DNA from 3 places in the Bradyrhizobium sp. Kon56 genome. Region 3 is predicted to be linked to each of the others. Evidence: predicted binding sites of a transcription regulator. Region 3 holds the regulator's gene; each other region holds the start of a gene.
The links. Region 3 encodes PhoB, which activates phosphate uptake and scavenging genes when phosphate is short. Its sites were predicted from a motif close to TGTCATNNANCTGTCAT; they were not measured.
Positions count from the first base shown of each region.

Region 1 (7,189 bases), on a different contig from region 3:
GGCGGCTGCCGCGCACGCGATGGCCGATGCTGCGACTTGCGATTGCCAACATCCACCGGCCGGGCGCGCTGACGCCCTCGGTCGTGCTGTCGCTCGGGCTCGGGCTCGCCGTGCTCGTCACCATCACCCAGATCGACGGCAATCTGCGCCGGCAGTTCCTGGCGGCGCTGCCCGAGCACGCGCCATCGTTCTTCTTCATCGACATTCCGAGCACGCAGGCCGAGCAGTTCGACACATACCTGCGCCAGATCGCCCCTGGCGCGAAAGTCGACGACGTGCCGATGCTGCGCGGACGGATCGTCGGAGCCCGTGGTGTCCGCGCCGAGGAGCTCAAGCCCAGCACCGATTCCGAGTGGGTGCTGCAGAGCGACCGCGGCCTGACCTATACCGCCGAGCTGCCGAAGGGCTCCAAGGTGGTCGAGGGCGAGTGGTGGAGCGCCGATTATTCCGGCCCGCCGCTGGTTTCGATGGAGAAGAAGATCGCGGACGGACTCGGCCTCAAGGTCGGCGACGAGGTCGTGGTCAATATCCTCGGCCGCGACATCCCCGCGAAGATCAGCAATCTGCGCAGCATCGACTGGCAGGGCCTCGGCATCAATTTCGTCCTCGTGTTCTCGCCGAACGCATTCAAGGGCGCGCCGCACACCCACATCGCGACGCTGACGGAAGCCGGCGGCGATGCGGCCGGCGACGGCAAGATCATCAAGGAGGTCGCTGACGCCTATCCGATGGTGACGAGCGTGCGCGTGCGCGAGGTGATGGAGACGGTCGGCTCGGTCGTGACCAACCTGGCGCTGGCGATCCGCGGCGCCAGCGCGGTGACCCTGATCTCGGCGATCCTGGTGCTCGGCGGCGCGCTCGCCGCCGGCCATCGCCACCGGGTCTACGATGCGGTGATCCTCAAGACCCTGGGCGCGACCCGGCTGCGGCTGCTCGGCGCCTATGCGCTCGAATACCTCCTGATCGGGCTTGCCACCGCGGTCTTCGGCGTTTTCGCCGGCAGCGTCGCGGCCTGGATGATCGTGACCCGGCTGATGACCCTCACTTTCGTCTGGCAGGGCGGCAGCGCAGCCGGCGTGGTCGCGGCTGCCTTGGTCGTCACGGTCGGCCTCGGGCTCGCCGGCACCCTGCTGGCGTTGAACAAAAAGCCCGCCACGGTGTTGCGGAATTTGTGACAAATGGTAGCGGGCGGCGGCACGGGAGCGAAATCGCACGATTCCAGCGATTAACCACGTCCGCTCGTCTGGATTGCAGGTAAGGGCGACATTCAGCCGCGCGTGGACGGTTGCAGCGAATGTGTTAGTTTCCCACATATCGAATGGGTTCGGAGCCCCGATTGTTAGCCAAAATTTAGTCGGCAGACATCGGTATCCGAGATAGAATTTGACGAACCGGCGGCATGGCGACCCTCATGCCGGACCGGACCAACCAACGGGAATTCGACCATGTCGGACCTAGACCGCAATTACGCTTCTCCTTTCGGCAGGGCCGCCGGGCGTGTTGACGCCGCGACGGTCGATGCCGGCCTGCGCGCCTACATGCTGCGCATCTACAACTACATGAGCATCGGCCTGGCCATCACCGGCCTTGCCGCCCTCGGCGTCTACATGGCCGCCGTGACGGACGTTCCGACCCCGGAAGCCGTGCGGGTCGGCAAGCTGTTCCTGACGCCGTTCGGCTACGCGATGTTCGTCAGCCCCCTGAAGTGGCTGTTCATGCTCGCGCCGCTCGCCATGGTGTTCGTGATCTCGGCAGGCATCAACCGGCTCGCTCCTTCGACCGCCCAGATCCTGTTCTGGGTGTTCGCGGCACTGATGGGCGTCTCGCTGTCCTCGATCTTCCTGGTGTTCACGCACACCTCGATCGTCCGGGTGTTCTTCATCACCGCGGCGACTTTCGGCGCGCTCAGCCTCTACGGTTACACCACCAAGCGTGACATGAGCGGAATGGGTTCGTTCCTGTTCATGGGCCTGATCGGCATCGTCATCGCGAGCCTGGTGAACCTGTTCCTGGCGAGCTCGGTGCTGCAGTTCGTCGTGTCGGTGGTCGGCGTGCTGGTGTTCGCGGGCCTCACCGCCTGGGATACCCAGCGGCTGAAGAACGACTACATCTACGGTTACGCTTCGGCCGGCGGTGACATCGCAGAGCGTGCGGCCATCACCGGCGCGCTGTCGCTGTACCTGAACTTCATCAATTTGTTCACGCTGCTCCTGCAGCTCCTCGGCCAGCGCGACTAAGCGCCAGCCCAGAGTGGACGACAGCAACCCCCGGCCGAGAGGCGGGGGTTTTTGTTTGGGGCGAGCCTCTCAACACCCACCGTCATTGCGAGCGCAGCGAAGCAATCCAGAGTCCCTCCGCTGGTGCATTTCTGGATTGCTTCGTCGCAAGGGCTCCTCGCAAGGACGGAGTATGAGGAAGCACGGTTGCCTCTTCCAGCCGCCCCGGGAAGGCTCTAATCTTGCGGCATGTCCGCACCCGATATCAGGCCCACCACCGAGGCCGACCTCCCCGCCATCACGGCCATCTATCGGCAGGCTGTCCGCGAGGGCACCGCGACGTTCGAGCTGGAGCCGCCCGACCTTGCCGAGATGACGCGCCGCTACCGCACGCTGATCGATGGCGGCTACCCCTATTTCGTCGCCATCCTCGACGGGCGCGTCGCCGGCTACGCCTATGCCGGTGCCTACCGGCCCCGCCCGGCCTACCGCTTCACGGTCGAGAACTCGATCTATCTCGATCCATCCTTCCACCGCCGCGGCATCGGGGCGCTCCTGCTGGAGCGGCTGATCGTCGAATGCGAGGCACGCGGCTTCCGTCAGATGATCGCGGTAATTGGGGATTCCACCAATGCCGGCTCGATCGGCGTGCACACCAGGGCCGGCTTCAGAATGATCGGCACGCATCCCAGCGTCGGGCTGAAATTCGGCCGCTGGCTGGACACGGTAATGATGCAGCGGAGCCTCGGCGAGGGCGCCAAGAGCGTGCCGGGGAAGTAAGGCCCGTAGCCCGGGTGAGCGAAGCGATACCCGGGAACGCTGCAAGCAAAGACCCGGATGTCGCTACGCTCATCCGGGCTACTGGATCCCTGCTACACCACCGCCAATTTGCGATCGATCACCAGGAGCACACGCTCCAGCTCGTGGCCGCGGCGCAGGATCAAGCCCGTCGCCGAGATCACGCTGTACATGCCCTGCTTGCGCGCGAGGCGCGGATCCTTCTCGATACGATAGATCGGCACTTCCGAGGCGCGGCGAAAGACCGAGAACACAGCGCGATCCCTGAGGAAGTCGATGGCATAGTCGCGCCACTCGCCTTCGGCAACCATCCGGCCGTAGAGATTGAGAATACGGTGCAGCTCGAGCCGGTTGAACGTCACGCGGCTCAGTTGCGCATTCGAAGCGGCGGGGCGCGCTGCCGCACGCTGTTCGCTCGGATCGGTATCCTCCGACAGACTCATAGGCCGCCTCCTGTCGCATCAGCATGACCGCGTCCGCGAAGACCGTCCCTCGACCGCGGATCATGACGGTTGCATGATTGCGCCAACTGTTCCCCACCGCAAGGGCCCTTAGAAGGACCTTGGAATCCAAGCCAATCCGCCCACACGCAGCAGTGGAACTCTGTCGCGGCAAACCGTCACGGGATCGTTAGCAGGAATCATAGTGTCGCCGCTTTTCCGCCAAGCGACTGCCGCCCTGCGTTGCGAAAAGACCTATGTGCGTTGACCCGGTCCTTTCGGTTCCGGATTCCTCAGCCCCCAGCCCCCCGGGGCCGTCAGGATCGGGTCTGTTCGCACGACAAGGAGGGCCAACGCGAGTTGGTCCTTTTTTGTTTGAGTCGATTTGTTTGGGTCGGGATGTTTCTGCCTCGACGGATATCTCAGCATCTCAGCAAAACCTCTTCCCCTCATCCTGAGGAGCCGCGAAGCAGCGTCTCGAAGAATCGAGGCCGAGCTGCCTCAGCAGGGCCTGCATGGTTCGAGACGGCGCTGACGCGCCTCCTCACGATGAGAATTGAGAGTGTGCTTGAGTCGGAAGATTCGAAGTGCGCGTCAGTGCAGCGACGTATACGCCGCGCCCAGCATCGGGCCCGGTCTCTCCCGGCTGCCGTCCTGGACATAGACCACGGCACCGTCGACGCCGTCACGCGTGAGGTTCTCGATCGGCACCGTCCAGCTTTCCGGGCGGCCGGTCCAGTCGCCGACCTTCAGCAGGTTGCGCACCACGTTGTGATAGATCACTTGCTGTCCGCGATTTTCGCCGCGGCTGATCGCGATCGGCACCGACTTCGCAATCGAGCAGATCCAGACCTCGCCGTGGGACGCCGTCGGCTCCTTGCTCGCGGCCACCGAGACGTTGATCTGCTTGCCCGCGAGCGACATCGTCACCGGCACGCTCATCACACCAGTGCCCGCCTCGGTTTTGCCGATGGCGGTTTCGATGCCGGTGCGGTCGCTGCCGACGACATGCGTGGAGCCGTTGACCACGACCTGCGGCGTGTAGACTTCGCGGTCGCCGCGCATGCGCGAATAGGCACGCTGCCGTGCAGAGAAGCGCGAATCGGCCAATGTGTCCTTCCAGCCGAGATAGTCCCAATAGTCGATCGGCATGCTCAGCGCGATGATCGAGGGATCGCGGGCGAGGTCGCCGATGATCTTGTCGGCCGGCGGGCAGGAGGAGCAGCCCTGCGAGGTAAACAATTCGACAACGGCGCGGGGATCAGCCTCGGCAGGGCGGATGACGGCGACGATTGCACAGAGACCAAGAGCTCCCGACCAGAGGGCACCGGACCAGCGTGAAACCAGATGAGAAGCCGTCATTGTTGTCATGTCGAACGCCGCACACCATTGCTCGTGAGGGGAAATCTTACCGCCGGATGGTCACCGTAATCTTACGGGCCTCACACATTTGTTGTCCGTCCAAGAACCGTACAAGGGGAGGTTCTGTGCCGGGCGGGCCCATCTGAAGCCTGCCGCAAACGCGTGAAGGCGGCCTTGTGATAGGCCGCCTTCGTGTAACCTACTACTCACTTCGCAGTGAGCCACCGTTCACAAATCCGCGCTTACGCCGCGAGCTTGCGTAGCACGTAGTGCAGGATGCCGCCGTTGCGGTAGTATTCGAGTTCGTCCAGCGTATCGATGCGGCAGAGCAGCGAAACGCGCTGCAGCGAACCGTCGCCGGAGACGATCTCCGCGGTCAGCTTCTGGCGCGGCTTGAGGTCGCCAACGAGGCCGCGCAGCGTGACCTTCTCGTCGCCCTTCAGACCGAGCGACGACCAGGAGGTGCCGTCCTCGAAGGTCAGCGGCAGCACGCCCATACCGACCAAATTGGAGCGGTGGATGCGCTCGAAGCTCTGGCAGATCACGGCGCGCACGCCGAGCAGACGGGTGCCCTTCGCGGCCCAGTCGCGCGAGGAGCCGTTGCCGTATTCGGCGCCGGCGAACACCACCAGCGGCACCTGCTCCTGCTGGTACTTCATCGCGGCGTCGTAGATCGACATCTGCTCGCCGTCGGGCCAGTGCTTGGTGAGACCGCCTTCCGGAATATTGCCGTCGGCGCCCTTCAGCATGAAGTTCTTGATGCGGATATTGGCGAAGGTGCCGCGCATCATGACTTCGTGGTTGCCGCGCCGCGTGCCGTACTGGTTGAAGTCGGCCGGACGCACCTGGTGCTCGCTGAGATATTTGCCGGCGGGCGAGGTGAGCTTGATCGAACCGGCCGGCGAGATGTGGTCGGTGGTGATCTTGTCGCCGAACATGGCGAGGATGCGGGCCTCGACGATGTCGGTGACCGGCTCCGGCTCCTTCTTCATGCCTTCGAAATAGGGCGGGTTCTGCACATAGGTCGAACTCATGTTCCAGCGATAGGTTTCGCTCTCGACCGTCTTGATCTTGCGCCAGTTGGTGTCGCCCTTGAACACGTCGGCATACTTCTTCTTGAAGATCGACGCGGTCACGAACTTCTTCATGAAGGCGTTGATCTCCTTGGTCGTCGGCCAGATGTCCTTGAGGTAGACCGGCTTGCCGTCCTTGCCTTCACCGAGCGGCTCGACGGCGAGGTTCTTGGTGACGGTGCCCGCGAGCGCGTGGGCGACCACGAGCGGCGGCGAAGCCAGATAGTTCGCCTGCACGTCCGGTGAGACGCGGCCTTCGAAGTTGCGATTGCCGGAGAGCACCGCAGCCGCGACGATGCCGTTGTCGTTGATCGACTTCGAGATCTCCTCGGGCAGCGGACCTGAATTACCGATGCAGGTGGTGCAGCCGAAACCGACCAGGTTGAAGCCGACCTTGTCGAGATCGGCCTGGAGACCGGAATCGGCAAGATAGGCCGCCACCACCTGGCTGCCCGGGGCGAGCGAGGTCTTCACCCACGGCTTTGCCTTGAGGCCCTTCGCGGCGGCGTTGCGCGCCAGAAGACCGGCGCCGATCAGCACGCTCGGGTTCGAGGTGTTGGTGCAGGAGGTGATCGCGGCGATCACGACGTCGCCATGGCCGATGTCGAAGTTCTTGCCGTCGACGGCGAAGCGCTTCCCCGGCTCCTCGGCCTTCTTGTATTCGCTGGCGAGCGCGAGCGAAAAGCCCTCGGCCACGGACGGCAGCGCAATGCGGCCTTCGGGGCGCTTCGGGCCGGCCATCGAGGGCACGACATCACCGAGGTCGAGCGTCAGCGTTTCCGTGAACACCGGATCGGGCGACTTGGCGGTACGGAACAGCCCTTGCGCCTTCGCATAGGCCTGCACCAGCGCGACGCGCGCCGAGGCGCGGCCGGAGGTCTTGAGATAATCCAGTGCGGCGGCATCGACCGGGAAGAAGCCGCAGGTCGCGCCATATTCGGGCGCCATGTTGGCGATGGTTGCCTTGTCTGCGACCGAGAGATGGTCGAGGCCGGGGCCGAAGAACTCCACGAACTTGCCGACGACGCCGAGCTTGCGCAGCATCTGCGTCACCGTCAGCACCAGGTCGGTCGCGGTGACGCCTTCCTTCATCGCGCCCTTCAGCTTGAAGCCGACGACGTTGGGCAGCAGCATCGACAGCGGCTGGCCGAGCATGCAGGCTTCCGCCTCGATGCCGCCGACACCCCAGCCGAGCACGGCAAGGCCGTTGACCATGGTGGTGTGGGAATCGGTGCCAACCAGCGAGTCGGGATACGCGACCTCGAAGGTGCCGGTCTTCTTGCCGACCGCCATCTTCTCC
Region 1 covers NZ_JBVVOU010000002.1:100,867-108,055, forward strand. Annotated here, with positions in the region: gene AC0L3B_RS03545 (ABC transporter permease) at 1-1,175, shown strand, start outside; gene AC0L3B_RS03550 (Bax inhibitor-1/YccA family protein) at 1,446-2,237, shown strand; gene AC0L3B_RS03555 (GNAT family N-acetyltransferase) at 2,466-2,996, shown strand; gene AC0L3B_RS03560 (DUF2794 domain-containing protein) at 3,089-3,457, opposite strand; gene AC0L3B_RS03565 (DUF1223 domain-containing protein) at 4,049-4,825, opposite strand; gene acnA (aconitate hydratase AcnA) at 5,059-7,189, opposite strand, start outside.
Region 1: a site for PhoB is predicted at 3,520-3,536, ahead of AC0L3B_RS03560 (DUF2794 domain-containing protein). Genes of this name have one in related genera too.

Region 2 (7,189 bases), on a different contig from region 3:
TCGTGTCGATGATGCCGAACGTGTCGAAGAAGGCGTAGACGATGTTGACCACCAGCAGGAAGAAGATGGTCGGCGACAGCAACGGGAAGGTCACGGTCCAGAACCGCCGCATCGGACGGGCGCCGTCGATCGCGGCGGCCTCGAACACGCTCTTTGGGATCGCTTGCAGGCCGGCGAGGAAGAACAGGAAATTATAGGAGATCTGCTTCCACGCGGCGGCGAGGATGATCAGCGCCGCGGCCTGATCGCCGTCGAGCAGCGGATTCCAGTCGACGCCCATATTGCGCAGATAGCGCGAGAGCACGCCGAGCGAGGGATGCAGCATGAAGATCCAGAGCACGCCGACCACGGGCGGTGCCACCGCATAGGGCCAGATCAGGAGCGTGCGGTAGAGCATCGAGCCACGCAGCGGCTTGTCCGCCATCACGGCGAGCAGCAGCGCAAAGGACAGCGACGAGACGGCAATGGCGAACGAGAACAAGAAGGTCCGGACGATCGCCTCGAAATAGGCTGCGTCCTTGAACAGCTCGACGTAATTCTCGAACCAGACAAAGGTGGTCGACAGACCGAACGCATCCTGGAGCAGGAAGGACTGGATCACCGCCTGCAGGGCCGGCCAATAGAAGAAAATCAGGACGATCGCGAGCTGCGGCGCAACCAGCGCGTACGGTAACAGTCTTGACTGGAAGATGGCTTGCTTTTGCATGATGCCAGCAGAGCGGCAGGCCGGGTCGCGGCCTGCCGCTCATTGCCTCACTTGACGGCGGTCTTTTCGAACTGCCGCAGCATCGTGTTGCCGCGCTCGACGGCGGCATCGAGCGCCTGCTTGGCGGTCTTCTTGCCGGCCAGCGCCTGCTCAATCTCTTCCGACCAGACGTCACGCAGCTGCACCATGTTGCCGAGGCGCAGACCGCGCGAATTCTCGGTCGGCTCCTTGTTGGTCAGCTCGAGCAGCGGGGTCTCGAGATAGGGCTGATCCTTGTAGAAGCCTTCTTCCTTCGCCTTGGCGTAGGCCGCCTTGGTGATCGGCAGGTAGCCGGAGGCCTTGTGGATGTAGACCTGGCGATCGGTGTCGGAGAGGAAGGTCAGGAATTTCGCGACGCCCTTGTATTCCTCGGCCGACTTGCCGCCCATCACCCACAGCGAAGCGCCGCCGATGATCGAGTTCTGCGGCGCGCCCTTGACGTCCGGATAATACGGCATCGGCACGGCGGTGAAGTTGAACTTGGCCTGTGCCTTGACGTTGCCGAAGAACGCCGACGAGGTCAGGTAGATCGGGCATTCGCCGGAGGTGAAGCGACCCTCGCCGGTGTTGGTGCGGCCGGCGTAGTCATAGGTCTTGGTCTTCTGCAGCTCGACCAGGGTTTCGAGATGCTTGACCTGAAGCGGTCCGTTGAACTCGAGCACGGTGTCGAAGCCGTCGAGGCCGTTGGCCTTGCTGGCGAGCGGCACGTTGTGCCACGCCGAGAGCTGCTCGAGATTGACCCAGGTGATCCAGGAGCCCGAGAAGCCGCAGGTGTCATGACCGGCAGCCTTCAGCTTCTTGGCGGCCTCGAACGTTTCGGGCCAGGTCTTCGGGATCTCTACGTTCGCCTTCTTCAGCTCGTCGAGGTTCACCCACATCACGGTCGAGGACGAGTTGAAAGGGAAGGACAGCATCTCGCCCTTCGACGTCGAATAATAGCCGGTGATGGCGGGCAGGTAGATCTTGGGGTCGAACTTCTCGCCGGCGTCGGCCATCAGCTTGTAGACGGGCTTCACGGCGCCGGTCGCGGCCATCATGGTCGCGGTGCCGACTTCGAACACCTGCATGATGTGCGGGGCGTTGCCGGCGCGGAACGCCGCGATGCCGGCGTTCATCGTATCGGGATAGTTGCCCTTGTAGGTCGGGATCACCTTGTAGTCGCTCTGCGACGCGTTGAAGTCGGTGGCGAGCTTGACGATGACGTCGTTGTTGGCGCCGGTCATCGCGTGCCACCACTGGATTTCGGTCACGGCCAAGGCCGGCGAGGCCGACAGTCCAATCGTGAGTGCAATAGCGGCAGCCGCTCCAAAATGTCGAAGAGCCATCAAGTAAACCTCCCTTGGGCCGTCAAAAATGATCGCTTGCGCTAGCAGCGCCATATGACGTTCACATGACTGTGTAAGCGGCCGAAACGAAAGCGGCAAGCGCTGGAAAAGGGAAGCCGTCAAATAGGCGAATGCCGCGCGCGCAGCGTCCTCCGTTCGCGGTGCACAGAGCGCCCGCACCGCACTGCGGCATTGCCGTGGGATGTGGAAGGCGAGGGCGCTAGCGCTTGCGCTCGGGGCCGCAGACAGTGCCCTGCTCGACCATCGCGTCGATCTCGGACCTGGAGTAGCCGAATTCGCCCAGGACCTCGGCGGCGTGCTCGCTGAATTTCGGCGGCAGGCGCCGCAGGCTCGGCTTGCTGCGGTCGAGCCGGATCGGCGACGCCACGCCTTTGTACCAATCCTTCTCGATAATATCGCCGCGCGCGATCGTGTGCGGGTTGGTCAATGCCTGGTCGATCTTCTGCACGGGGCCGGCGGGCAGGCCCGCGGCGAGCAGGCGATTGCACAGCGGCTCGGCCTCGTGCTGGCTGAACACGGCGGCAAGCTCGGCCCGCAGCGCCTCGCGATTGCCGATGCGATCCTTGTTGCGCGCAAAGCGCGGATCGGTGCCGAGCTCGGGCTTGCCGATCTCCTTGGCGAGCTTGCGGAAGGTGCCGTCATTGCCGACGCCGATGAAGATGTCGTCGGTCTTGGTCGGGAAGATCGCATAGGGCACGAGGTTGGGATGCTCGTTGCCGGTGAGCGACGGCGGCTTGCCATGCATGAAATAATTCGCGGTGTGCGGATGCATGATGGCGAGACCGGTCTCGTACAGCGTGGTCTCCAGGAACTGGCCCTGGCCCGAGCGCTGCCGCTCCGACAGCGCCATCAAGATGCCGATCGCCGCATAGAGGCCGGTGCCGATGTCGACCAGCGGCACGCCGATCCGCATCGGTCCGCTCTCGGGCGAGCCGGTCGCCGCGATCATGCCGGTCATGGCCTGGATGATGGCGTCATAGCCGGGATTGCCGCCGCGCGGGCCGTCGGCGCCGAAGCCGCAGATCCGGCAATGCACGAGGCGCGGAAATTTCTCGCGTAACACCTCGTTGCCGATGCCCCATTTCTCCAGCGTGCCCGGCTTGAAGTTCTCGATCAGGACGTCGGCGCTCTCCAGCATCTTGAGCAGCACGGTCCGGCCGCCCTCGGAGGCGAGGTCGAGGCCGATCGAGCGCTTGTTGCGGTTGATGCCGATGAAATAGGCCGCGTCTTCCTCGTGGAAGGGAGGGCCCCAGTCGCGTACCTCGTCGCCTGCGGGCGGCTCGACCTTGATCACGTCGGCGCCATGGTCGGCGAGGATCTGGGTGCAATAGGGGCCGCCGAGCACGCGCGTCAGATCGATGACGCGCAGGCCGCTCATTGCACCCATGGCAGCTCCAGAACTGGCGGCTTCAGTCATGCCTTCGCGTCCCCTGTGTCGATGTGATCACAGGCCTAACGAGGTTCGTCCGAGCCGGCAATGGCTTCGCGCGTAGGGCGTCATGCAGGCCGCTCGCCGCAATCCCGCGAGATGGCAAATAAAGGGAAGCGGCCGGCCCGGGGGTATCCCGGGCCAGCCGCTTCACCGAAACCGGTCAGACCACCGTCAGGCGGACGTCGACATTGCCGCGCGTCGCGTTGGAATACGGGCACACCTGGTGCGCCTTCTCGACCAGCGCCTCGGCTTCCGCGCGGGCGAGGCCTGGCAGCGAGACGGCAAGGTCGATGTCGAGACCGAAGCCGCCGGCCGCGCGCGGGCCGATGCCGACGGTCGAAGTCACGGAGGCGTCGGCCGGAACCTTGGGGCCGCCCTGCGAGGACACGAACTTCATCGCGCCGATGAAGCAGGCGGCATAGCCCGCAGCAAACAGCTGCTCGGGATTGTTGCCGGCGCCGCCTCCGCCGCCGAGCTCCTTCGGCGTGGTGAGCTTGACGTCGAGCGCGCCGTCCAGGGTCGCGGCATGGCCGTCGCGGCCGCCGGTGGCCTTTGCGCTGGTCTTGTAGAGGACGTTCACTGACATTTTTGTCTCCCTGTGTTTTCGGGGTGGGGGCGCCATCTTTATCGCAGGCAATTAGATTGCGCGCAATTGAAATTATAGCGTCTCACATTTAATTGTTCGCAATTGAATGTAGCGACGGCCGGCCCCAGAATGGAGCAAGTCCTGTGAGATTCTCGATGCCCCGGAAACATTCGGCAGCGGACGCGCCGCTGCGCCTCGACAACCAGATCTGCTTCGCGGTCTATTCCGCCGCGCATGCGTTCAACCGCGTCTACAAGCCGCTGCTGGACCGGCTCGGCCTGACCTATCCGCAATATCTGGTGATGCTGGTGCTGTGGGAGCGCGACGACGTGCCGGTCAAGAGCATCGGCGAAAAGCTGCACCTGGATTCGGGCACGCTGACACCGCTGCTCAAGCGGCTCGAGGCGGCCCACCTCGTCAAGCGCACGCGCTCGAGCGAGGACGAGCGTCAGGTGCTGATCGCGTTGACGCCGCAGGGCCAGGCCTTGAAGGACAAGGCGCGGGCCGTGCCGCAATCGATTCTGGCGGCATCGGACTGCTCGGTCTCGGAGCTTGTCGCGATGAAGGACGAGATTGTGGCGTTGCGCGATCGGTTGAATGCGGTGATCGGGGAGTAGGGTTAGAGGTGCGCTCTTAGGACAGCCGCTTCTTTGTGAAGGCTCGGCCGGAGTGAGACTTCAGGTAGGTTCAAAAGCGAGCGCTTTGTGCTTGTCAGGGAAGGCGCAGTACCAGATCAGCTTCCAAGGCTTGAACTTGGCAGTGTGGGTGGATTTGCCAGCATTGTGCTCTGGAAACCGGCGCTTCAGATCTTCCGTAGCCCCAACGTATTCCTGCTCGGGAAATTCGATGCTGCGGAGGATGTAGACGTACCACATTGACGATTATCGCCCGGGCAGCCGCTGCGTGGGAGTCTCACCAGTCCGTCTTCGCCCTTCGGGCTTCGCCGGACACCACGCTTCGCCCTTCGAGCTCCGCGCGGCTGCGCCACGCGTAGCCCGAAGGGCGAAGCGTGGTGGAGCCAGGCGGGATCGAACCGCCGACCTCTTGCATGCCATGCAAGCGCTCTCCCAGCTGAGCTATGGCCCCTTAACCGTCCGACGCGCCTTGGGCGACGCGTCGGGAAAGACCCAGAACCACAGTTCTGGAATTATCTCAAGTCTCTTCGTCACCGCCGACATCACCAATGATGTCGGTGACGTCCTCATCGCCTTCTTCGTCGTCGGCGATAAAGGTCGAATCATCGTCGTCATCGTCCTCGATAGTTTCATCGACTTCGATGTCGTCCTCGGATTCGGGCACGACGGCCTTGACCTTGCCGGTGTTCTCCTCGGCATCGGCCTCCTCGAGCGAGACCTCCTCGACCTCCGCCGGCTCTGGCGTGGCGTCGGCGGCAGCGGCTGCGTGACGGGCTTCGGCACCGCGGGGTGCGCGAGCCGGCGCGATGGGCGCGATCGGCACGACTTCACCGGTATAGGGCGAGATCACCGGATTCTTGTTGAGGTCATAGAACTTTTTGCCCGTGGTCGGGCAAATACGTTTAGTTCCGAGTTCGGACTTGGCCACGGCAGAGGAATCCTGGAAATGTCTGAAAAGCGGTGCCTCACTTGGCTAGTTGGCGGCCCGCTGTCAATAGCGCATTGCGGGAGAACGACATGCCCGTGACGGCGGGGAGACCATGTGGTACCTGCCCCGCGAGTCCCACAGGGACGTTTCGGGCCTACCCAAGGACACAAACTTGACCGATTCCGACAAGCCGACGCCGCTCCAGTCGCGCGCCAGCGGTCCCCTGACCGGGAAAGTAAGGGTGCCCGGAGACAAGTCGATCTCCCACCGTGCCCTCATCCTCGGCGCGCTCGCGGTCGGAGAGACGCGGATTTCGGGCCTCCTGGAGGGCGAGGACGTCCTTAACACCGCCAAATCCATGCAGGCGCTCGGCGCCGGGGTCGAGCGTACCGGAGATTTCGCCTGGAAGGTGAACGGCGTGGGTGTCGCAGGCTTCGCGGAGCCCAAAGCGCCGCTGGATTTCGGCAACTCCGGCACCGGCTGCCGGCTCGTCATGGGCGCCGTCGCCGGCTGTCCGATCTCCGCGGTTTTCGACGGCGATGCCTCACTGCGCAGCCGGCCCATGCGCCGGATCCTGGATCCCCTGGAAAAGATGGGCGCGAAGGTCGTCTCCGGCGGCGCGGGCGGCCGTCTGCCGCTGACCGTCCAGGGTGCGCGCGATCCGCTGCCGATCACCTACAAGACGCCTGTGGCCTCGGCCCAGATCAAATCCGCCGTGCTGCTCGCGGGCCTGGCCGCGCCGGGCGCCACGACCGTCATCGAGACCGAGGCCAGTCGCGACCACACCGAACTGATGCTCAAGCATTTCGGCGCCGAGATCACCTCAGTGCAAGAAGGTCAGCACGGCCGCCGTATCACGCTCGTGGGGCAGCCGGAGCTGCATGGCGCCAATGTCGTCGTGCCCGCCGATCCCTCGTCGGCGGCGTTCCCTATCGTTGCTGCGCTGATCGTCGAAGGCTCCGAAATCGTCCTGTCCGACGTCATGACCAATCCGCTGCGCACCGGTCTTTTCACCACGCTGCGCGAAATGGGTGCCTCGATCGAGGAAAGCGAAGTTCGTGGCGACGCTGGCGAGCCGATGGCAAAGCTGCGGGTACGCGCCTCGAAATTGCGCGGTGTCGAGGTGCCGCCGGAGCGTGCACCGTCGATGATCGACGAATATCTGGTGCTGGCGGTGGCGGCCGCCTTTGCCGAGGGCACGACCATCATGCGCGGCCTCCAGGAGCTGCGCGTGAAGGAATCCGACCGTTTGGAGGCCACCGCCGCCATGCTCCGCGTCAACGGTGTCAAGGTCGAGGTCTGCGGCGACGATTTGATCGTCGAAGGCCGCGGCCACGTTCCCGGCGGCGGCGTGGTGGCCACCCACATGGATCATCGCATCGCGATGTCCGCGCTGGTGATGGGCTGCGCCTCCGATCAGCCGGTAACCGTCGATGACACCGCCTTCATCGCCACCAGTTTTCCGGATTTCATCCCGATGATGCGTTCGCTTGGGGCCGATTTTTCATGATCATTGC
Region 2 covers NZ_JBVVOU010000002.1:368,056-375,244, forward strand. Annotated here, with positions in the region: gene ugpA (sn-glycerol-3-phosphate ABC transporter permease UgpA) at 1-706, opposite strand, end outside; gene ugpB (sn-glycerol-3-phosphate ABC transporter substrate-binding protein UgpB) at 754-2,070, opposite strand; gene AC0L3B_RS04895 (CaiB/BaiF CoA transferase family protein) at 2,291-3,508, opposite strand; gene AC0L3B_RS04900 (organic hydroperoxide resistance protein) at 3,684-4,109, opposite strand; gene AC0L3B_RS04905 (MarR family winged helix-turn-helix transcriptional regulator) at 4,265-4,726, shown strand; partial or broken gene AC0L3B_RS04910 (GIY-YIG nuclease family protein) at 4,743-4,984, opposite strand; tRNA gene AC0L3B_RS04915 (tRNA-Ala) at 5,120-5,195, opposite strand; gene AC0L3B_RS04920 (TIGR02300 family protein) at 5,262-5,672, opposite strand; gene aroA (3-phosphoshikimate 1-carboxyvinyltransferase) at 5,785-7,182, shown strand; gene cmk ((d)CMP kinase) at 7,179-7,189, shown strand, end outside.
Region 2: a site for PhoB is predicted at 2,125-2,141, ahead of ugpB (sn-glycerol-3-phosphate ABC transporter substrate-binding protein UgpB). Genes of this name have one in related genera too.

Region 3 (7,189 bases):
CGTCACCTCCTTCATCGCGATGCTGATCGCCATTCCCGTGGGTCTCGGCATTGCGATCTTCCTCACCGAGCTCTGCCCGCAATGGCTGCGCCGCCCGATCGGCATGGCAATCGAGCTGCTCGCCGGTATTCCCTCGATCATCTACGGCATGTGGGGCTTCTTCGTGTTGGGTCCGTTCCTGGCCAACACGTTCCAGCCCTTCATGATCAAGATCTTCGACGGCGTTCCCGTGCTGGGCGCGATCTTCGCAGGTCCCCCGTCCTATCTCAGCCTGTTCAATGCCGCGCTGATCCTTGCCATCATGGTGCTGCCCTTCATCACCTCGATCTCGGTCGACGTGTTCAAGACGGTGCCTCCGGTCCTGAAGGAAGCCGCCTACGGCGTCGGCTGCACCACATGGGAAGTCGTCCGCAGCGTGGTGATCCCCTACACCCGGGTCGGCGTCATCGGCGGCATCATGCTGGCGCTGGGCCGCGCGCTCGGCGAGACCATGGCGGTGACCTTCATCATCGGCAACTCGTTCCGGATCTCGTCATCGATCTTTGCGCCGGGCACCACGATCTCGGCGGCGATCGCATCCGAGTTCGCCGAGAGCGACGGCCTGCACCAATCCGGCCTGATCCTGCTCGGCCTCCTGCTGTTCGTTCTGACCTTCTTCGTGCTCGCAGCGGCGCGGCTGATGCTGATGCGGCTGGAAAAGAAGGCGGGGAATTAGCGCCATGAATCCGATCTATTCACGCCGACGCCGCAAGGACATCGTCGTCCGCGGGCTCTGCATCGCCGCAACCGCCTTCGGCGTCACCTGGCTCGCGCTGATCCTGATCACGCTGCTCTACAACGGGCTGGCGGGACTCAATGTCCAGCTGTTCACCGAGAACACGCCGCCACCGGGATCGAACGAGGGCGGTCTGCTCAACGCCATCGTCGGCTCGCTGATCATGACCGTGATCGGCGTCGGCATCGGCGCGCCGCTCGGCATGTTCGCCGGCACCTATCTCGCCGAATACGGCCGCAACGACCGGCTGACCTCGGTGATCCGCTTCATCAACGACATCCTGCTCTCGGCGCCCTCGATCATCATCGGCCTGTTCATCTACGGCGCCGTGGTGGTGCCGATGCGCGGCTTCTCGGCGATCGCAGGCTCGCTCGCCCTCGCGGTCATCGTGATCCCGGTGGTGCTGCGCACGACCGAGGACATGCTGCTGCTGGTGCCGAACGCGTTGCGCGAGGCGGCCTCGGCGCTCGGCCTGCCGCGTTCGCTGGTGATCAAGCGGATCGCTTATCGGGCTGCCCGATCGGGTCTCATCACCGGCGTGCTGCTCGCGACCGCTCGCGTCGCCGGTGAAACCGCGCCGCTGCTGTTCACCGCGCTATCGAACCAGTTCTTCAGCCTCGGCCTGAACAAGACGATGGCGAACCTGCCTGTGACCATCAACAACTTCGTGCAGAGCCCCTATGCCTATTGGAAGCAGTTGGCCTGGAGCGGGGCGCTGCTCATCACCCTGACCGTTCTTGCCCTTAATATTTTCGCGCGCATCCTTGGCGCCGAGAGGACCGCAAAATGAGTGATCTTTCCGTGTCGATGAGCGCGTCCGGTGGACTGCCGCACGCGGCGGTGCTGCCCGAGGCGCCCCCGAAGGTGACCGTGCGTAACCTGAACTTCTATTACGGCGAGCACCATGCGCTGAAGAACATCAACCTGACGCTCGGCGCCAACCGCGTTACGGCGTTCATCGGACCGTCGGGCTGCGGCAAGTCGACCCTGCTGCGCATCTTCAACCGGATGTACGACCTCTATCCCGGCCAGCGCGCCACCGGTCAGCTGATGCTCGATCAGACCAACATCCTCGACCCCAGGCTGGACCTCAATTTGCTGCGCGCCCGCGTCGGCATGGTGTTCCAGAAGCCGACGCCGTTCCCGATGACGATCTACGAGAACATCGCGTTCGGCATCCGTCTCTATGAGAAGATCTCGAAGTCCGAGATGGACGGCCGCGTCGAGAAGGCGCTGCGCGGCGGCGCGCTGTGGAACGAGGTCAAGGACAAGCTCAACGCCTCCGGCCTGTCGCTCTCCGGCGGCCAGCAGCAGCGCCTCTGCATCGCCCGCACCGTCGCGGTGCGGCCCGAGGTGATCCTGTTCGACGAACCCTGTTCGGCGCTCGACCCGATCTCGACCGCCAAGGTCGAGGAGCTGATCCAGGAGCTGTCCGAGGATTACACGATCGCTATCGTCACCCACAACATGCAACAGGCGGCGCGCGTCTCCGACAAGACCGCCTTCATGTATCTCGGCGAGCTGATAGAGTTCGACGACACCAGCAAGATCTTCACGTCGCCGTCAGATCGGCGCACGCAGGATTACATCACCGGCCGGTTCGGCTAGGAGACGCGACATGGGTTCTGAACATACCGCAAAGGCTTTCGACACCGACCTCCAGGAACTCACTCGCCTGGTCGCCGAGATGGGCGGCATCGCCGAGCGCATGATCGTCGAGTCCGTCGACGCGCTGATCCGCCGCGACGTCCCGCTCGGCCAGCGCGTCGTCGCCATCGACACCGAGCTCGACGCGCTGCAGAAGCGCATCGAGGAGCGTGCGGTGCTCACCATCGCCCGCCGCCAGCCGATGGCGGTCGATCTGCGCGAGATCGTCGGCGCCATGCGCGTCGCGACCGATCTCGAGCGCATCGGCGACCTCGCCAAGAACATGGGCAAGCGCGTCGCGGCGCTGGAGACGGACTTCCATCCGCTCAAGCTGTTCCGCGGCCTCGAGCACATGACCGACCTCGTGCAGCAGCAGGTCAAGTCGGTGCTGGACGCCTATGCCGCGCATGATCTGCCGGCGGCGATGGCGGTCTGGAAGGGCGACGAGGAGGTCGACGCCATCTGCACCTCGCTGTTCCGCGAGCTCCTCACCTACATGATGGAGGATCCGCGCAACATCTCGTTCTGCATCCATCTGATGTTCTGCGCCAAGAACATCGAGCGGATCGGCGACCACGCCACCAACATCGCCGAGACCGTGTTCTACATGATCGAGGGCCAGGCCATCACCGACAAGCGGCCGAAGGGCGACATGACGACCTTCGCCAACACGGTACCGAACACCTGAAGACTTAGGGAGCGACGACCCGATGGGCGCACGCATTATGGTGGTTGAGGACGAGGAAGCCCTGACCGAGCTTCTCCGCTACAACCTCGAAGGCGACGGCTATGACGTCGAGACGGTGATGCGCGGCGACGACGCCGACACCCGCCTCAAGGAGCACATCCCCGATCTGATCGTGCTCGACTGGATGCTGCCGGGCCTGTCAGGCATCGAATTGTGCCGGCGGCTTCGCACCCGTCCCGAGACCAAGCAGCTCCCGATCATCATGCTCACCGCGCGCGGCGAGGAGAGCGAGCGGGTGCGGGGTCTTGCGACCGGCGCCGACGATTACATCGTCAAGCCGTTCTCGGTGCCGGAGCTGCTGGCGCGCGTGAAAGGCCTGCTGCGGCGCGCAAGCCCGGAGCGGCTCGCGACGGTGCTTGCTTTTGGCGACATCGAGCTCGACCGCGACAAGCGCCGCGTGGCGCGCTCGGGCCGGCCGATCGATCTCGGTCCGACCGAATATCGCCTGCTGGAGTTCTTCCTGGAGCATCCGGGGCGCGTGTTCTCGCGCGAGCAACTGCTCGACAGCGTCTGGGGTCGCGACATCTATATCGACGAGCGCACCGTCGACGTGCATATCGGCCGCCTGCGCAAGCTGCTCAATCTCGGCCGCGAGCAGGACCCGATCCGCACCGTCCGCGGCGCCGGCTACGCGCTGGATGATCGGTTTGCCAAGGCGGAGCAGGTGTAGGGTTGCAGGCTTGTTTGTTGGCGAGTTGTCCCTGCATTCTCAGCCGTCGTCCCGGACAAGCGAGCGAAGCGAGCGCTGATCCGGGCCCATAACCACCGAACGTGGTTTGGCGAAGACTCGGAGTGACCCCTTCCGCACGATTATTGCGTGCTCGGAGTATGGGTCCCGGCCCCCCGTGCGCAATTGCGCACTAGGCCGGGACGACGCTGAAATTGTTGAATCGTCTTCGCGCGACGACTTGCCGTGATTACCGCGGACCCGGCTTCACCGGTGCGCGGCGCCGATCCGACGCCGGCTGGTACGCAACGCGCGAGTGCTGGGCGCAATAGGGCAGTCCGGACAGCGCCCTTCCACCGCAGAAGAAGAAGTCCGGGCTCGAGGGATCGCCGACCGGCCAGTGGCAGGTCGCCTCGTTCAATTCCAGCAGCGACAGCCGCTGGCTCATCGGCACCACGTTGTCATAGGTGACCGGATCCGGCTCAGCCTCCACCTCGAAGGCCTGCGCCAGCGCGGTGTTGCCGCGCGAGATCGGGCGGCTCACCCGCATCATGTGCTGCGCGGGGCGCGCCTTGCGCGGCCGCGGCGCTGCCGATGATGGGCTCTTGGCGCGGCCCGAAAGGCCGAGCCTGTGCACTTTGCCGATCACGGCATTGCGGGTCACATTGCCGAGCTCCGCCGCGATCTGGCTGGCCGAAAGTCCGGCCTCCCAGAGCTTTTTCAGCTGCTCGACGCGATCATCGGACCAGGTCAAAACCGTCATTGCACCCTTTCCCTCGCTGCGCGCCAGCCATCCTGGGGCCTCGCAGCGAATGCCTAAGCCTTCAAAAACCCGTGCCGCCAGAATCCCTTAAGGCTCGCCGGGCGCGTCTTGAACGCCCGAACGTTTACGCCGGTACATAAGGACTTAAAGATCAGAACCACTGCACGAGATGTCGTATCTGACAATCCAAACGCTACAATATGGCGTGACTCCCGCGCAAGAGTCCGCCGACTCGCTTCCACATGTTCCGTGGCCAAATCCCGCAAAATCGGCACCGCAAGACTACGGATTCAGCGTTTCGCGAGGCTTTCCGGGCGGCATTGACACCCGTTTCACCAGGCCTAAGATAGTCGCACGTGCCGCCCTCAAGAGGCGGCACGTTTCGTTTTCCGGGCCGGTCGATGGTGCGTTGCGCAATGCACGCTCACTCCGTCCGCAACATTCAAGTGACCATCATGACTAACAGCGCAGCGCCGCATTTGCTCCCCGTTTTCGCCAGGTCCGACCTTGGTTTCGAGCGTGGCGAAGGCTGCTGGCTGATCGCGACCAATGGCGAGCGCTATCTCGATTTCACCTCCGGGGTGGCGGTGAATGCGCTCGGCCATGCCCATCCGGCGCTGGTCGCGGCGTTGCAGGAGCAGGCCACCAAGCTCTGGCACATGTCGAATCTGTTCCAGAGCCCGGACGGCGAAAAGCTCGCCGCGCGCCTGTGCAATGAAAGTTTCGCGGATTTCGTGTTCTTCTGCAATTCCGGCGCCGAAGCGCTGGAATGCGTGATCAAGGTCGTGCGCCGTTATCACGCCGCAAAGGGTCATCCCGACCGCTATCGCATGATCACCTTCGAAGGCGCCTTCCATGGCCGCACGCTGGCGACGCTGGCCGCAACGGGATCGGCAAAATATCTCGAAGGTTTCGGCCCTCCGATGGAGGGCTTCGACCAGGTTGCGCATGGCGATCTCGATGCCGTGAAAAAGGCAATCGGTCCGCAGACCGCCGGCATCCTGATCGAGCCGATCCAGGGCGAGGGCGGTGTGCGTTCGGCAACGCCCGCCTTCCTGAGGGCGTTGCGCCAGCTCTGCGACGAGAAGGGTCTGTTGCTCGCCTTCGACGAGGTGCAGACCGGCATGGGCCGCACCGGCGATCTGTTCGCGTACCGCCGCCTTGGCGTCGAACCCGACGTGATGTCGCTGGCCAAGGCGCTCGGCGGCGGCTTCCCGATCGGCGCCTGCCTTGCGACCGCGGAAGCGGCGTCCGGCATGACGCCGGGCTCGCACGGCTCGACCTTCGGGGGCAATCCGCTCGCGATCGCGGCTGCGAACGCCGTGCTCGACGTCATGCTCAAGCCCGGCTTCTTCGACCACGTGCAGAGGATGTCGCTGCTGCTCAAGCAGAAGCTCGCCTCCGTGATCGACCGACACGGCGATGTCGTCAGCGAAGTGCGCGGCGAGGGCCTCCTGATCGGCATCAAGGCCGTGGTGCCCTCCGGCGATCTCGTTGCAGCCTTGCGCGACCAAAAGCTGCTCACCGTCGGTGCCGGCGACAATGTCGTGCGTTTCCTGCCGCCTTTGATCGTCACCGAAGCCGAGATCGAGGACAGCGTCGGGCGGCTCGAGCGCGCCTGCACCGCGTTGTCCGGCAACAAGCGGGCGTCAAGCTGATGAGCAAGTCGCCCGATAAAACACCGAAGCACTTCCTCGATATCAACGAGCTGCCGCTGTCGGAGCTCAAGCGCATGCTCGCTGCGTCCTCCGCGATGAAGGCGAAGCAGAAGGCGCATCAGCCGGTCAGGCCGCTCGAAGGCAAGACCCTGGCGATGATCTTCGAGCGCCCCTCGACGCGGACGCGGGTGTCTTTCGACGTCGCCATGCGCCAGCTCGGCGGCGAGCCCATCATGCTCACCGGCGCCGAAATGCAGCTCGGCCGCGGCGAGACCATCGCCGACACCGCGCGCGTGCTGTCGCGCTATGTCGACGCCATCATGATCCGCATTCTCAATCACGATGCGCTGCTGGAGCTTGCGGCAAACGCCACCGTGCCCGTCATCAACGGCCTGACGCGCCGCTCGCATCCCTGCCAGGTGATGGCGGACCTCATGACCTACGAGGAACATCGCGGCCCGATCGAGGGCAAGACCGTGGCCTGGACCGGCGACGACAACAACGTGCTCGCCTCCTGGGCGCACGCCGCCGAGCGCTTCAAGTTCCAGCTCAATGTCGCGACGCCTCCGGAGCTCGCGCCGAAAAAGGCGATGCGCGACTTCATCAAGGCGACGGGCGCGCCGATCATGCTCGGCACGGATGCCGAAGCCGCCGTGCGCGGCGCCGATTGTGTCGTGACCGACACCTGGGTGTCGATGGGCGACAAGGAAGGCGAGCACCGCCACAACGTGCTCAAGCCCTATCAGGTCAATGCGCAGCTGATGTCGCTTGCCAAGCCGGATGCGCTGTTCATGCACTGCCTGCCCGCCCATCGGGGCGAGGAGGTCACCGACGAGGTGATCGACGGTCCACAATCCGTCGTGTTCGACGAGGCCGAAAACCGCCTGCACGCGCAGAAGGGCATTCTGGCCTGGTGCTTCGACGCGGTGAA
Region 3 covers NZ_JBVVOU010000011.1:154,634-161,822, reverse strand. Annotated here, with positions in the region: gene pstC (phosphate ABC transporter permease subunit PstC) at 1-715, shown strand, start outside; gene pstA (phosphate ABC transporter permease PstA) at 720-1,565, shown strand; gene pstB (phosphate ABC transporter ATP-binding protein PstB) at 1,562-2,383, shown strand; gene phoU (phosphate signaling complex protein PhoU) at 2,394-3,110, shown strand; gene phoB (phosphate regulon transcriptional regulator PhoB) at 3,133-3,840, shown strand; gene AC0L3B_RS19705 (GcrA family cell cycle regulator) at 4,088-4,600, opposite strand; gene AC0L3B_RS19700 (acetylornithine transaminase) at 5,056-6,258, shown strand; gene argF (ornithine carbamoyltransferase) at 6,258-7,189, shown strand, end outside.